Luteolibacter sp. LG18: one gene and its partner. The protein of the gene in region 1 interacts with the protein of each later gene in a pairwise test. Links are inferred from orthologs where the notes say so. Each region holds a gene or a part of one and is shown in the gene's direction. Other genes may lie near its edges.

Region 1 (8,800 bases):
GTGTTGGGCTGGAGGATCAATTCATTGCCCGACTTGTCAAAAGTCGCGGTGGCAGTCCAGTTGGCACCGACCGCGCCCAATCCAGCGAGGTTGCCGAGAGCACCACTGCTGACGAGATCGAAATGCAGCGCACTTCCATCCAACGACACTTTCGGTGTTGAGGTTACCACATCGAGGCCTGCAATCGACAGGGCGACCGCTCCGGAAACGGAAGCATCCCAATAGGTGCCCATCGCGGACGGTCCTGCACCTGATCCGGTGTGGACCCCGGCTAAAACGGGTGGAGGCGCGGGAGCGGAGACACTGGATCCATTCGGGCCGAACAGATCGGAATAATTGGTACCATTGACCAATGACTGGGCTGACAAGAGGGGGGTAAGAGCCAGTCCGCACAGGAGGGTGAACGCGGATTTCATGGGACTCGACTAATCCCATGTTATGATAGTCAGCACAACCTTACCTTGAGACCAATCCGTTATTCTAACCAATAAGAAATTGGTTCAATTCCGGCCGCAACCATTTTCGCTCACGCTATCCAAACGGGAACATTCGATATGTTGGGTTGAATCGACATTCATTCAGCTTTGGCCGGAAAGCCTCCAGAGGGGGCTCTGGACATGGAGTGCGGCGAGGCATCGCCGCTTTGGGTGCCGGAGAGAATCGACGGGATTCGCAGCGGAGCCGTGGAAAAGGAGCGGGTTGGCGAATGCAGGTGTTGCCCCCGGCGATAACTCGCCTCCGCTCAGAGCGGCGATACCTCGCCGCACTCCATGTCAGAGGTACCCGGCCTCCCCTTTGAATGTGGATTCAGCCTAGACCGTCACCCGCCCCAACACCTTGCCGGTTTCTCGGGTGGAAAGTTCCTTATACACTTCCACCAGCCAGGCCGCGGTATCGATCACCGCCTCGTTTTTCTCCCCGGCCCGCATGTGCAGGCCATAGGCGTAGGCATTCGGCAAAACCTCGCTGAACAGCGAACGGCTTTCCACCGGCTGGCCGGGCAAATCCACCGACGGGCAGGAGTTGCCGGGAATCAGGTTGATCCCGAATCCCGCCTGGCAGGCCTGGAGAGCTTCCTGGGCGGTATCGAACTCCAAGATGTCGCTCGGGGCGCTGCCGTAGGCGCGCTTGCACCAATCCTCGAGGAAGCCCCGGAATCCCGGGACCAAGCGCTCGGAGCCCACCAGCAGGGTGGTGCCCAGCACATCGGACAGGCTGAAGGCGGAGGCGGAAACCTGATAGTGCTGCGGAGCCCACATGGCGGACAGGCCGGCCTCGCGGCGCAGTTCGATCCGTTTGAGGCCCACCGGGGCGTCGCTCTGGAGGAACACGCCGGACAGGGCGAGATCGCACTCGAAATGACGGAGCCGGTCGGTCCAATGGCTGCCGCCAAGGGAATCCACGCGCTCGAGCTCCACCTGGTCGGGCGCGGTGCGTTCGAGCAGTTCGGCGAACTTCTCGCCGTGCGACGAATGGTCGATCCACAAGCGGATTTTCCCGACCGACGACCGCTGTTGCTGCGTGAGGCGGCGCGCCATTTCCTCATGGCTCTCCACGCAGCGGCGCGCGCAGCCGAGCACCTTTTCGCCGTAGGTCGTGAGCACCGCCCGCTCCGCGGAACGGGTGAACAGCATCAGGCCGAACGTGCTCTCCAGCCGCGCGATGCGCTGGCTGACGGCCGGCTGGCTGATCCCCAGTGCCTGGGCTGTCTCGGTGAAATGCCCGTTCTCAGCCAGCAGGACGAAGGTCTTCAGTTCATCGATATCAAACTGAATGCTCATGCTGCTTCAGACTGGCGCTGGCCTTGTGGAGGGCATGTTCGAGGCACCCGTAGGGATGCTGGGAGAGGAAACTGGCGCGGACGGGAATGGGAGTGAGCAGCGGCAGCGGCTGCCAGCGGATGCTCGGCTCCGTGGTGCCTTCCGCGGGAGCGGGTGCCACCACCGCCTGCAGGTTGGAGGACGAGGGGCAGGTCGACCATTCGCGGAACTGGGAGCTGGTGAGCTGCCGGCCGATGCCGCCGCCGGCGATCTCGATGCACTGGAGCCATTCGCGGCTGGCGGCCCGAAGGTCCGGCGCGTGGAGGCCCCACGGCGAGATTTCGGAGAGATCGGACAATTCCCGCGGGACGAACCCCGGGGCCACGCAACCCACGCTCATCGGCAGCGGGGCGAGGTGCACGGTGGTCACCCGCTTGCTGGCCGGAGTGACCAAACCCACGTAGACATCGCAGGCACCGGATTCCACCATCGTGCGTTCCTGGCCGGTGGCAACCTCCAGGAAGGTCGCTCGGAAGCGGTTGTCCTGGCGCATCAGATTGAACAGCCGCACGAAGTAGGCGGTTTCAAAAAACCACCGCTGGGCTCCGATCTTCAACGTCCGTCCGGTCTCGCGGATCTGCGAGACATACTGCTGGAGCGATTCCATCTCCTCCATGAACCCGGTCATCTCCTGGTTCAGGCGGTCGGCATGGGTCGTGGGCTGGAATTTGCCGCGGCTCTCGCGGTCGAAAAGCGGCACCCCGAGCTCCCCTTCCAGAGCGGTCACGATGCGCTTCACGTTAGAGGCACTGGTCCGCAACCGCATCGCGGCCTGGCTCATCGAGCACTCGGCCAGCACCGCTTTGAAGACTTGCAAGTAATGTGCATCCAGGGGCATGGATTTGCGATCTGTGTTGAGGGAGGACTAGACTGGCCGCGAGTAAACAACAAAGATGGAAATACCTCCATCATTTATGAATAAATACGCGATATTTATGATCACGACTCGATGAAAGGCCCGCCAATGGTGACAATTTCGGCCACCATGGGCACAAAATCGGCCATAAGAGGGCTATCGAGCCTCATCAATAGGAGATTACGATCAACGAAACCTTATCTAACAAAACTGCCGAAGGTTCTATCGTTTCCCCGGTGGCGGCGTGACTCCCCGGTTGGGAAACTGGAAACAGTCTCAATTTGGGTCACGTGACAGTTTCTTTTTCCGATTCTGGAGCCTTGGAAGAGGCCGATATCGGATAATGGCGAAGGGGAAAACGCATCCATGAGGAGAGGGGTGAATGACAGTGACTCGGACCGCGGCCACCAGGGGCCGTGCTCCAAGGCGGCCAAGCTGTCGGGAGGATCGGGGGTTGGCAAGGACTACGTGGATTTACGTGTCCACTCTGCACGATGCGTTCCAGATCCACCGCTTCTTGCCCTTTCGGGGCACCTGGCTACGGTGGGCCGTCCCGATGTCTGACTCGTTCGTCCACCTCCACCTCCACACCGAATACTCCCTGCTCGACGGCATGATCCGCACCAAGGATCTGGCCAAGAAGGCGGTCGACTACGGGATGCCGGCGGTGGCGATGACGGACCACGGCAACCTCTACGGCGCGATCGAATTCCACCAATCCTGCAAGAAGGCCGGGGTGAAGCCGATCTTCGGCTGCGAGATCTACCTCGCGCCCGCGTCCCGCCACGACAAACGCGACCTGGTGGGACGCAAGCGCTCCACCCACATGACCCTGCTGGCCCGCGACATCGAGGGCTGGAACAACCTCAGCAAGCTGGTGTCCCGCGGCCACCTCGACGGCCTCTACTACGGCAAGCCGCGCGTGGACTACGAATCCCTGGCCGAGTTTTCGAAGGGCGTGACCTGCCTGTCCGGCTGCATTTCCGGGCCGGTGAACGAGTGGCTGCTGGCCGGCGACGAGGACAAGGCCCGCGAGACGCTGTCCACCCTGAAGGACATCTACGGCGGCGAGCACACCTGGGTGGAGATCCACAACCACGGGCTGGAGGCCCAGCAAAAGGTCACTCCCGGCCTGCTGAAGCTGGCGAAGGAGCTGGAGCTGCGCCCGGTGGCCGCCAACGACGTCCATTTCCTCAACCGCGACGACCACGAGGCGCACGACGTGATGATCTGCATCGGCACCGGCCACCTGCTGATCGATGAGAACCGGATGCGCTACACCCCGGAGGTCCATTTCAAGACCGCCGAGGAGATGCGCCACCTCTTCCGGGAGATCCCGGGAGCCTGCGACGCCACCCTGGAGATCGCCGAGCAGTGCAACGTGGCCATCAAGCTGGACTCCACCAGCTCCGAGAAATACCCGCAGTTCCCCACTCCCGACGGTTCCCCGCGCGAGGAGTACCTGATGCGCGTCTGCCAGAAGGGCATGGTGAAACGCTACGGCGAGGAGGGCGCGGTCGACCCGGAGAAGGTGACCCGCCTGAAGTACGAGGTGGACATTATCAACCAGCTCGGGTTCGCGTCCTACTTCTTGATCACCGCGGACTTCATCCAATGGGCCCGCGACCATGACATCCCGGTGGGCCCGGGCCGTGGTTCGGCCGCCGGTTCGCTGGTGGCCTACTCGATGGGGATCACCGACATCTGCCCGCTCCAGTTCGGTCTGCTGTTCGAGCGCTTCCTCAATCCCGAGCGCGTCAGCCCGCCCGACGTCGACATCGACTTCTGCCAAAGCCGCCGTCCGGAGGTGATCGACTACGTGCGCCACAAGTACGGCGAGCGCAGCGTGTCCCACATCATCACCTACGGCACCCTCGGCGCGAAGAGCGTGCTGCGGGACGTGGCCCGCGTGATGGGCGTGTCCTACGGCGAGGCCGACCGCATCGCCAAGATGATCGAGGCGAAGCCGGGCATCAGCCTGGACGGCGAGTGGAAGGCCAAGCCCGAGATCAAGGAGATGATCGAGAGCTCCTCCACCTACCAGGAGCTGTGGGGCTACGCGCTGAAGCTGGAAGGCCTGGTCCGCAACGTGGGCGTCCATGCCGCGGGCGTGGTGATCGGGGACCGGCCGCTGGACGAGCACGTCCCCCTCACCCGCGCGAGTGAAGGCGAAGTCGTGACCCAGTACGACATGGGCGCGATCACCGACGTGGGCCTGCTGAAGATGGACTTCCTGGGCCTGAAGAACTTGACCGTCATCCAGGACGCGGTGGAGCACATCAAGGTCCACATCCCGGACTTCGACATCACCAAGGTGCCGCTGGACGACCAGCCGACCTTCGACCTGCTGAACCGCGGCGAAACGATGGGCGTGTTCCAGCTTGAATCCGGCGGCATGGTCGAGACCTGCCGGAAGTACCAGATCGAGAAGATCGACGACATCATCGACCTTCTGGCGCTCTACCGCCCGGGCGCGATGCAGTTCATCGACCAGATGATCGAGGTGAAGAAGGGCCGCAAGCAGGCGGTCTACGAGCACCCGTTGCTCGAGAAGGTCTGCGGCAACACCTACGGCGTCATGATCTACCAGGAGCAAGTGCAGAACGCCGCGAAGCTGCTGGCGGGCTACACGCTCGGCGGCGCCGACCTTCTGCGCCGCGCGATGGGTAAGAAGGACCCGAAGAAGATGGCGGAGGAGCGCTCGAAATTCGTCGCGGGCGCGGCCGCCACCAACGGCATCGGCGAGAAGCTGGCGAACCAGATCTTCGAGAAGATCGAGATGTTCGCGGGTTACGGCTTCAACAAGTCCCACTCCGCCTGCTACGGCCACATCTCCTACTGGACCGCCTACCTGAAGGCGAACCACCCGGTGGAATTCCTCGCCGGCCTGCTCTCCAACGAAATCCACAACACCGACAAGATCGGCGTCTTCGTGGCGGAGTGCCACCGCATGGGTATCGAGATCCTGCCGCCGAACCTCAACGCGTCGAAGCTGCGCTTCGCCCCGGAGTCCACCCCGACCGGCGGCCGCGGCATCCGCTACGGCCTGGCCGCGATCAAGAACTGCGGCGAAGGCGCGATGGCCGCCGCGATCGAGGAGCGCCAGACCAAGGGCCCGTTTGTCTCGCTGGAGGACTTTGCCACCCGTCTCGATTCGAAGTCGGTGAACAAGCGTATCCTCGAAAACCTGGTGAAGGCCGGGGCGCTCGACTGGACCGGCGAAACCCGCGCCGGGATGTTCAGCCGCCTGGAGCAGGTGGTGGCCTCCGCGTCCTCCACCCAGAAGGACCGCGCCGCCGGCCAGGTGTCGCTGTTCGACGCGCTCGATTTCGTCGCGCCCGTGCAGACCGCGAAGACCTCCGTGGCCGCGGTGCCGGAGTGGCCGAAGGACGACCGGCTGGCCCATGAGAAGGAGCTGCTCGGCTTCTACGTCACCGGCCATCCGCTGGACAAATTCCGCGGCGTGATCGACTCCGACCGCTACCACCGCCTCGGCCTGGTCGACGAGCTGGACACTTCCAACCCGCGCGCGCGTTTCCCCTTCGCCGGGATGATCCGCAGCCTGGAATCGAAAGTCACCAAGACCGGCAAGCCCTTCGGCGTGCTGATCCTGGAGGACTTCACCGGCAGCTCGGAGATCATGCTGTGGGGTGAAACCTTCGTGCCCGCCCGCGACAACGGCATCCTGGAGGCCGGCAAGATCATCAAGCTGAAGTGCTCGGTGCAGGTGGACGACCGCACCGGCGGCTATCGCCTCACCGGCTACGAACTCGGCGAGCTGAAGCCGAAGCGCACCTCCGAGGCCAACGCCGCGAAGGGACCGCTGGAGCTGACACTGTGGACCACCCGCCACAGCGAGCGGGACATCGACCAGATCCGCAAGGCACTGGTGAATCACCCGGGCCAGACACCGGTGCTATTGCACATCCAGAACAGCGCCGGCCGCCGCATCACCGTCGAGGCCGGGGAAAAATTCCACGTCAAGCGCGGCCCGGCGTTGGCCGAGGCGCTGGACCGGTGGCTGGAGGATTGAATGTAGTCGAAAGCTCCGCTTTCGAATTGTCCCCGCCAGCGCCCGTTGGCGGGGGCTTGTCAGGCCAAGCGATCTCCTCCCCCGAAGAGGGAAAGCTGGAGCTTCCCTCTACATTCTGAAAGCGGAGCTTTCAGCTACGTTTCATCGCCGGAATCGCTCGGGCACGAAGCTGAGGTCGGTGGCTTCCGCGACGGCGAGGCCGATCTGTTGCTCCAAGATCACCGGGGATACCGGCGGCTGGTAGTCCTTCAGCGCTTCGGCCAATGCGGCGGATTCGGTGAGATCGGTGGTCTTGGTGACGCGGTAGGCTTTCACCGCGAGGGCCTCGGCGGCACCGGGGGTGAGGAGATCAGGGATCTTCGCGCGCAGATCGTCGGGCAGAGTGTCCGGCAGGATCAGGCCGCGGCGTTTCGAAAGGGCGCGGATCAGGCCGTAGCCCTCCTCGGACGTGCCGGTCGGGAACAGCGGGATCTTCACGTCGACGCGCCCGGGGCGCTTCAGATCGACCTCGACGAGATCGGGGCGGCTGGTGGCGAGTGCCCACAGCAGGCGGCCGCGGTTGCGGCTCTGGCTCATCTGCTCGGCCATCATACCGTAGACCCGGCCGGAGATGCCGGAGTCCCCGGATTCCGCGGAGCGGCGGCCGAGCGCCTGGTCCGCCTCATCGACAAAGACGATGCAGCGGCCGAGCGCTTCGAGGAGGCGGAAGATCTTCTCCAGGTTCGACTCGGTGGAGCCGACCCAGCGGTCGCGGAAATTTTTGATCTTCACCACCGGCGCGCCCGCTTCTCCGGCAAGGCACTCGACGAGGAACGTCTTGCCGGTGCCGACGGGTCCGCAGAACAGATAGCCCATCGGCAGGGCCTGGAGATCGTTCTTCCGCCACAGCACGATGTCCTGGCGCAGCCACTTCTTCACGCCTTCCTGACCGTGGAGATCCTCGAGGGTGCGCACCGGCTGGATGAACTCGATGAGGCCCTGGGCGTCTTCCTCGACGAGCTGCTTCTTCAGCTCGATCAGGTCGGCATCGGTGATTGGCGCGGCGGCGTGTTGGCGACGCTGGAGCAGGGCGGACACGGCGTGCACCGTGGAGCCGACCAAGGCGGCGGCGGGTTCGCCGAGGCGACCGCTGAACGGGGCGAGCGCCTTCGCGCACGCGGGTTCGAGAATGGCGAGGGCAGCCTCGATGCCCGCCGCGTCCGGCAGCGGCACGGTGAGCCGGGCGGCACGCGCGTTCTGGGCGACGAGGCGGTGGAGGTCGCTGAAGTTCTCCGTGATCAGGAAGCTGGCGCAGTGGTGGCCGGTGATCATCGGATCGGTGGACCACTCGCGGATCTGCAGGGCCATCGCGCTGGTTTCCACATTCGCACTTCCGGCGGAGGCGGGCACGACGAGATCCGCGGCGCGGACGATCACCGCCACGCGGATCGCGCGCTCCGGCTTCATCGCCGCGAGGTTCGCGCAGAAACGCAGGTAATGGGTGATCACATGGACCGCCTCGCGCGGCGCGGACGGCAGCTCACGTTCACCGTAGGACGGCCATTTCGCGAAGGTCTCGCCGCCCTTCTCGACCCGCATCCCGTTGCCGAGATCGTAGCTGAGAATGACGTCGAAACGTTGGAGCAGCGTGTCCTTCAGGAAGCCTTCCAGCGGGACCAGCTTCGGTGTGCCCGCGACCGTGGCGACCAGACGGTCGCCGATATTGCCGTGAAGGATGAACTGCGAGGCCGCTCCCGATTCGTAGAGCGAGATCAGTTCTTGTGCCCATGCAGGCATTCCGGGAGCGGGCATATTTTGATTTGTGGTCGGGATCTTTGATCAAGAGCTAAACGTTCAAACCTCATAACGGGTCCTCGGGACGATACAATCCCGGCCCTCTTGAGTCAGACGATTTGGTCTTGTTCTTCCGGTAGATCGTAAGCGTCAGTGTGGGTTAAATGACCGTCTTGGTAGCTGACGCGAGAAAGCTCACACCCTTTACGGTAAACGATCTGCAATCCATGCTCGGGTTCCCAATCGCATTCCGCGGTGATACTGACGTATAGGAGATCATCTCTTCGTCCGCGTTGGGACACGAAGATCTCGGAAGGA
Region 2 (7,656 bases), 2.1 Mb from region 1 along the record:
CCAACGCGGACTCAGCCATCCGCAAGGAGACCCTCGCCCAGCTCAGGGCCCTCGCCCCCCGTCTCGGCCTCGAAACGCCCGAATCCCGCGGCGGCATTCAGGAACTGATCGTCACCATCGGCACCCACGCCCCCAGCAAGCCGCTGGCCGAGGCGCTCGTGGCCGCCGCCCCTTCCCTCCCCGGGTGGAAGTTCACCGCCCTGAAGCCCGCCTACGGCTTCGCCTTCACCACCAACCATCAGGGCATCCGTTTCGAGCCCCAGGCGATGTGGTTCCTAACGCTGGAAGACCAATCCGAAGCCGGACGCATCGCCATCCGGGTGGGCATTCCCAATTTCACCTCCACCTCTCCCTCCCACGCCCGCGCGGCCGTGGGCGAAGTCCTCGCCACCGCCATCGGCGAGCGCTCGCTGGCGGAGGACATCCTCTCGTTCGAAGTCGTCCAACTCCCCCGCTCACCCGAGCCAGCGGGTTACATCGAACTGTTCGAACTCCCCGAGATCATCGAGGAACGGCGGCAGGCGTTGGCCTGATCGGACTCAATTCCCGCTCGGTTTCGGCGCGGTCACACCCGGTGGCACCGATGGCGGTGCCGGAGCCGGGTTTGCCGAAGGCGTGGTGGTCGGCGGAATCGCCGGTCCCGGTCTCGGCGACGAGGGCACCGCCGGAGCCGTCGGCGCGGGTGGCTGCGCCCCTCCCGGCAAGGTCGGCACCGGCTGGCCGCCGGGTGGCACCACCACCGGTGGCGGTTGGGGCGGCGCGAGCAGGTTCTTCCACTCGCCAATCTTGTAACTTTCCCCGAGGCCGCCGAACTCCTTCACGAGAGCATCGCACTTGCTACGCCACGCATCGTAATCCGGCGGACCGGCCGTCTCGCGGGTTCCCGGAAACACCAGGTAGGTCACCTTCAGGTCGGATACCGGACGGTTGTAGGGCGTGGCCCTCACGTTCAGCTCCTTGGCGATCCGCAGCGAGGCCTCGCCCACCTTGTAGTTCGGCCCGCCGTCGCCCACGATCGCGGGCAGGATCTTGTCCCCGTAGATCACCAGCGCGTAGTCGCCGACGTTCGGCGCGAAGGGATCGCCGGTGGCCCCGAGGATATTGATGGGGATCACGATGAACGGATCGTATTCGGCGATCAGGAACGAGCGGCCCTTCATGTCCGTGATCCCGCGCTTGAGCATGGCGATGCGGCTCTTCAGCCACTTCTTGCGGTCGGCGGTGGTGTTCTTGTCCGCCAGCTCCTTTTCACCGGCGGTCACGCGGCGCTCCCAGCCGGCCACGATCGGGTTCGGAACCTGGGACTTTTTCGCCCAACCGTAGCTGGTGAATGGCTGGTAGTTCGGGGAATTGACGATCTCCTCCGGCATCGTCGGCAGGCGGTCGCCATCCGAGCCATCCGACACCACGTCCATGTCCGCCTGCAGCAGCATCGCGCGGCGACCGGCCTCGGTCTTGAGGTTCAGGATCGTTTCGCAGTCGAACAAGTTGTGCTTGGTCAGCAGTTCATTGAGCGCGGTGGCGTCCCGTTTGATGCGGGCGGTCTTGTTGTCGTAAAGGGTGTAGTACCACTTCGAGACCTCACCCTTTTTCAGGATCTCCTCCAGCCCCGGCAGCATCGCACCGAGCTTCGGGTTCGAAGTCTGGAGCTCCGCCAAGGTCTTGGCCGGAGCGGGCAGGCGCACGCTCAAGGTGTAGAGCGCGGCATAGCTGTCCGGCGTCACCCGCTCCTTCGAGGCCAGCGTGCCGTGATCGAACTTCAGCTCGACCTTGAAGGGAATCCCGGACCGCAACTGGCGGACATCGGTTTCCGGCCCCAGCGGCTCGTCCGGCACCTGGTTCTGCGGCGGATTCACCGGCGTGTCCGGGCGGGATGTCACCTTGCGGGCGGCCTCCAGATCCTTGCGGAGATCGTCGATCTCCCGCTGGGCCTCGGCGTCCTTCTCGGCACGGATGCGGTCCCCTTCCCTCTGAAGCAGTTCCTCGACCTCCTGCTGGGATTTACCGACCGGTCCGCCCTTGGGCGCGAACACCTCGCGCAGGCCCCGCTTGATCTTCCCGGGCACCGGAGTGAACAGGAACCCCGCCGCCACCAGCCCGAGCACGAACAGCAGCAGCGCCCAGCGCGGCGCGGTCTTGCCGAACTGGCCGACCTGCCGGCGCTTCACTCCTGAGATGTGGTTGGAATCCTTCCGGTCGGACATTTCGGGGACAATCTAGCAGCGTCAACGTTGCCAGCAACCTCCGTCGATCATGAGAATGCGGGTTTATTGGTTCCGGAGGGCAGAACGTGGAGGCGGGCCGGAAGATCCGAGGGCCCCGAATCAGAAATTCAACCACGGATGAACAGGATGGACACAGATAAGAAGTGATGAACGGCTGGCTGTCCGGAAACGGAAATCCAAATCCATCCCTCTTCCATCCGCGTTCATCCGTGGTTGAATCTCTTCCCCACCATCGAATGGCGCGCGGTTCACTCCCCCCACGCCGAGAAGATCCATTCAAGGCCAATCCGGTCGATGTCATCGAACGCGCCGGGCAGGGTCGAATCGACATCGAACACCGCCACGATCCGGCCATCCCGGTCCCGCACTGGCACCACGATCTCGCTTTCCGAAAGCGCGTCGCACGCGATGTGGCCCGGGAACGCGTGGACGTCCGCCACCACCTGTGTCTCGCCGGTCTGCCATGCCGCCCCGCACACGCCCCGGCCCCAGGCGATCCGTGCGCAGCCGACCGTGCCCTGATACGGCCCGATCACCAGCCCGCCGCCCAAGACGCGGTAGAATCCCGTCCAGTAATAGTGCGGCATCAGCCCGTGGAGGACCGAAACAATGCCCGCCATCCGCGCGATCCGGTCCGGTTCCCCGGCGGTCAGGCCGCTGATCCGCAGCCGGGCGTCCTCGTAAAGCCGTTGTTTTTCATCGCGTTCGGGAATTCGCATGCCCTTTGCAAAACTGAAAACTGACAAACCCGCAAACTCCAATACAGTCGCCGCGTGAGCTACCAGGTCTTCGCCCGCAAATACCGTCCCAAAACCTTCGATGACGTCCTCGGGCAGGACCACGTCGTCCGCACCCTGCGCAATGCCATCGAGCAAAAGCGCCTCGCCCACGCCTACCTCTTCGTCGGCCCGCGCGGCACCGGCAAGACCTCGACCGCCCGCATCCTGGCCAAGGCCCTGAACTGCACCGGCGGCCCGAAGGCGGACTTCAATCCGGACGAGGACGTATGCGTCGAGATCGCCGAAGGCCGCTCGCTGGACGTCCTGGAAATCGACGGTGCCTCGAACAACGGCGTCGAGCAGGTCCGCGACCTCCGCGAGTCCGTCCGCTTCGCCCCGGCCCGCGGCCAGTTCAAGATCTACTACATCGACGAGGTCCACATGCTCAGCAACGCGGCCTTCAACGCCCTGCTGAAGACCCTCGAGGAGCCGCCGCCGCACGTGAAGTTCATCTTCGCCACCACCGAGGCGAACAAGATCCTGCCGACCATCCTGTCCCGCTGCCAGCGGTTCGACCTGCGCCCGATCCCGACCGAGCTGATCGCCAAGCACCTGCTGCACATCGCCCGCGAGGAAAACGTGAAGCTCGATGACGCCGCGGCCTGGGCCGTGGCGAAGGGCGCGGACGGCGGCATGCGCGATGCCCAGTCGATGCTCGACCAGCTCGTGGCTTTCTGCGGTGACCACATCACCGAGGCGAACGTCCTCGACGTGTTCGGTTTCACCTCCCGCGAAAAGGTCGCCCAGCTCGCCTCCGCGCTGCTGGCCCGCCAGACCGCGGCCGCGCTTTCGCTGATCCAGAAGGAAGCCGAATCCGGCCGCGAGCTCGGCCAGCTCCTCGGTGAACTCGTCGGCGCGATGCGCGCCCTGCTGGTCGCGAAGCTCGATTCCTCCGCCGATGGCGATGGTATCCCGGCCGAGCTGTGGCAGAGCCTGCTCGCCGCGGCCGACCCCTACCCGGCGGACCGGATCCTCTCCGCCATCGACGTCTTCGCCGAAACCGAGGGCCGCATGAAGTGGTCCACGAACAAGCGCCTCCATTTCGAACTCGGCCTGATCAAGGCCGTGCAGGTCCTTGGCGAAGTCCGCCTGTCCGACGTGATCAAGGTGCTCGCCAAAGGAGCCGATGCCATCGGCGACGCCGGATTCCCGGTTCCCGCCCCGGCAGCCACCGCCATCCCGGCGGTCCCCGTCGCTCCGCCCCCGGCACCCGACCGGAAATCGGAACCAGAGCCCGAGCCCGCCCCTGTCTTCGAACCCGAGCCCGCTCCGGAGCCGGTTTACGAGCCCGCCTACGAGGCCCCGCCCATCCGCGAACCCGAGCCGGAACCACCGCCCGTGGCCAAGGTCTGGGAACCGGAAGTCGAAAGCGACTTCCCGGCCCCGGTTTCCTCGGTGCCGAAGCGCACTCACGATGCCATCACCAGCCGCTTCGATTCCCTGATCGCCGCGGCCCCCGAACACAGCGAGCCGCCTCCGCCACTGGTCGAGCCGCCGCCGTTCAAATCCGCCGAACCGGCGGCTCCGCCCGAGCCACCGAAGCCCGCCCGCCCGCAAGCGGACGAAAGCTTCCACCGCGATCCGCTCATCGAACACGCCCTCACCGCCCTCGAAGGCCGGGTGGTGGGCTAAACAGAAACAAGACTGAAAGACACAAGACGCAAGAGAAGAGCCCCCTCGATCCCGTCGTTTTCCAGTCTTGAGTCTTACGTCTTCAAATCTTCACTCTCCTTTCCCATGAACATCCAGAAACTCATGAAACAAGCCCAGCAGATGCAGGCCGGGCTTGCCGCCAAGCAGGAAGAACTCGCCCAGCGCACCGTCGAGGCCAGCGTCGGCGGCGGCAAGGTGACCGTGGTGTCCACCTGCGCCGGTGACGTGCTCTCGATCAAGATCGACCCGTCCGTCGTCGATCCGTCCGATGTCGAGTTCCTCCAGGACCTCGTGCTCAAGGGCGTCCAGGAAGCCGTCAACAAGGGCAAGGAATTCGCCGCCGCTGAAATGAAGAAGCTCACCGGCGGCCTGGGCATCCCGGGACTCTGAGCCGGTTTCGCCGCGCGTGGCCGCCGCCCCCTCTCGGGGGCACAAGACGCTGGATTTCCGCGCGGACTGTTAGATAATGCTCGGGTCATGAATGCCGCCCGCACCCGCCGCCGTCTTGGATGGGCCCTGGTGGGTGCGTCGCTGGGCTTGCATTTCGTGACCATGTTCGCCTTTTCCCGCCAGCCGGACCGGCTGGCGGCCTTCACGGTGGCACCGATTTGGATCTGGGGACTGATCGGACTGGCCCTGTCGTGCAGCGCCTTCCTGTTTCTCCGCGCCTCCCTGTCGCTGATCGTCACCGGGATCTGGGCGGTCACCGTCCTCCTTTTCGCGGATGAGGCCCAGGTGCTGGTGAACCTCGCCAAGCAAGCCCCCGCTCCCGGGGCCGCGGCCCCCTACAAGGGCCAGCCGGTGGTCCGCGTCATGACCATCAATTGCGCCCACAGTGAGTTCGGGAACCCCGTGCCGGACATCGCCGCCTGGCAACCGGATGTCGTCCTGCTTCAGGAGGTGTCGCCCGCCGAGGTCAAAAGCGTGGCGGACGCCCTCTACGACGGCCATGGCGATTACCGGTTCCACGAATCGAACGGCATCGTCACCCGCTGGAAAATCAAGCGCGAGGTGCGGAATCCCGCCTTCCGGGAGCAGCAGCTCACCCTGCTGACTCCCACTGGCCGGGAGATCGAGGTCGTGAACATCCACCTCACCAGCGCCGCCACCGACCTGCGCCTATGGAATCGCTCGGCCTGGCGCACGCACCGCGAGGTCCGCCAGGCCCGCCGCCAGGAGCTTTCCACAGCGCTGCAATTGCTGGAACAAACGGCCCCCTTCCCCAGCCGTCCGACCCTCCTCGGGGGCGACTTCAATTCCCCCGCCAGCGACCCGGTCCACCTGCTGCTGGCGCGGGACTTCACCGATGCCTTTTCCGCCGCCGGCACCGGCTGGGGGGACACCTTCCAGCGCCGGGTCCCGATCCTCCGCCTGGACTGCCTCTACTCCACCCACCAGCTCAAAGCGGTCCGCTGCCAGGCCGTCACCAGCCGGAATACCGATCATCGCCTGGTGGTGGCAGACTTTCTGCTTCTCAACGGGTAACGACGGCGGATGGCGGAATTGTCACCCGCTCCCCACCGACTTTCCGGGGTCCGTTCCCGCGGGCCATTCTAACTCCTTTGACAGGCTCAACCCCTTTCCCCTAGTTTCCCCGCCATGCAACCGGTGCAGTTCGAACAAGCGGTCCTGGCGATCGTTGGACGCGACAAGCGTTACGAGCCCCACGGCTTCTTCTTCCTGAAGGACGCACTGGATTTCACACTCAAGCGGGTCGCCGACGGGAACACCGGCAGCGCCCGCCACGTGAGCGGCCAGGAGCTGCTCGATGGCTTCCGGGACCTCGCCCTGGACCAATTCGGCCCGATGGGAGCCACCCTCATGGGCGAATGGGGCATCCGCGAGTGCAGCGACGTGGGCGAAATGGTCTTCCTGCTGATCGAGGAAGGCATGTTCGGCAAACAGGACTCCGATTCGAAGGAGGACTTCACCGGCAAGTTCACCCTCTCCGAGGCCCTCACCCACCCGTTCCTGCCGAAGCGCCTGATCCCCGCGGTCAAGCCGACCCCGACCAAGAAGGTCCGGAAGTAACCCGCCCCAGACGGCGGCTCATTTCCGTTTCTCCATCGCCCGGTCGTAGACCTCCTTGGGCGTGGACGCATCCTTGATGCCGCTGGCACCGGCCAGCACGACCTCGTCCACCGGACCGTAGTCGAAGTTTTCCTTCGGCAGATCCTTCTTCGGCATGATGCTGGCCAGGTAATAGATCCGGCTTTTCAGATACTCGCGGAGCTGCGGCGTGAGATCCTTCCGCTGCAGGTTGTTCAGGTGCACCCGGAACTCATTGCGGTTCGGCGCACCCGCGGTGGCATCCCGCAGGCTCATCCCGGTCCACGTGCCCGCGGTGAAGAAAATCCCGATCAACGCGATCACGCCCAGAATGGCCACCAGCTTCATGGCCGGATGGTGGGAGAAGTCGAGCGAGGCGGTCCAGAACGATCCGCCTCTCACGGCCAGGTCGGCATCAACGCGGCATCCGAATGCCCGTCGAACTCCCTCAGCGCATACCGCTTCACAAACTCCGGCAGGGATTCCGGCTGGCCGTCATCCCGCAGCACCATCGCACCGATACAGAAGTGGAAGGTCGAGTAGTACCATCGCCCATCCGAGGCACGGGCGATGAAGAGATCCTTGATTTCGGGCACCTGCTTTTCGCAGCTCGCCCGGTAGGCCAGCCAATCCCCGTTGGCACACACGATGGTCCGTTCATCCAGCCAATCCGCTACGGGTTCCGGAGGCCTTTTACCATTCGCCACCTGCGTTGACACCGCCGCAATCATCGCCTCCTTGGTATCCCGCCGGACTGGGGAGTGATACGCGTCCGGACGATTGAGAAACCACCCAGCCATCGTCCCCACCAACGCGAGGCCCACCGCGACACACCATCCGATCAGCCAATCCTTTTTCATCACGACGGCTTCCATCTACCCCCGTGCCACCGAGACCGGCGTGCCGCGGACCACCCACTCGTAGAAACAACGGGCCGCGTTCTTGCCGCC

What was found.
Region 2: the proteins of dnaE (region 1) and dnaX interact in binary tests that used the Escherichia coli proteins (3 or more experiments, as listed by UniProt). The link is inferred for Luteolibacter sp. LG18 from one-to-one orthologs.

What each region holds. Positions count from the first base shown.
Region 1 is NZ_AP024600.1:1,650,837-1,659,636, reverse strand. Bases 2,854-6,909 are described here. They hold dnaE (DNA polymerase III subunit alpha), read left to right. Parts: upstream 2,854-3,232; coding sequence 3,233-6,709; downstream 6,710-6,909. Other genes in these bases: llg_RS06930 (AAA family ATPase), read right to left, coding at 6,851-6,909. Outside these bases: llg_RS06950 (hypothetical protein), read right to left, coding at 1-233; llg_RS06945 (LysR family transcriptional regulator), read right to left, coding at 813-1,781; llg_RS06940 (LysR family transcriptional regulator), read right to left, coding at 1,765-2,637; more of llg_RS06930, read right to left, coding at 6,910-8,485; llg_RS06925 (hypothetical protein), read right to left, coding at 8,593-8,800. UniProt on the Escherichia coli protein: DNA polymerase III is a complex, multichain enzyme responsible for most of the replicative synthesis in bacteria. This DNA polymerase also exhibits 3' to 5' exonuclease activity. The alpha chain is the DNA polymerase catalytic subunit.
Region 2 is NZ_AP024600.1:3,762,406-3,770,061, reverse strand. The notes cover bases 2,406-5,317. They hold dnaX (DNA polymerase III subunit gamma/tau), read left to right. Parts: upstream 2,406-2,998; coding sequence 2,999-4,636; downstream 4,637-5,317. Other genes in these bases: llg_RS15100 (endonuclease/exonuclease/phosphatase family protein), read left to right, coding at 5,135-5,317; llg_RS15105 (YbaB/EbfC family nucleoid-associated protein), read left to right, coding at 4,742-5,047; llg_RS15115 (GAF domain-containing protein), read right to left, coding at 2,474-2,944. Also shown: llg_RS15125 (hypothetical protein), read left to right, coding at 1-533; llg_RS15120 (glycoside hydrolase family 75 protein), read right to left, coding at 540-2,204; more of llg_RS15100, read left to right, coding at 5,318-6,142; llg_RS15095 (Minf_1886 family protein), read left to right, coding at 6,257-6,688; llg_RS15090 (hypothetical protein), read right to left, coding at 6,707-7,108; llg_RS15085 (hypothetical protein), read right to left, coding at 7,105-7,566; llg_RS15080 (L,D-transpeptidase), read right to left, coding at 7,582-7,656. UniProt on the Escherichia coli protein: Part of the beta sliding clamp loading complex, which hydrolyzes ATP to load the beta clamp onto primed DNA to form the DNA replication pre-initiation complex.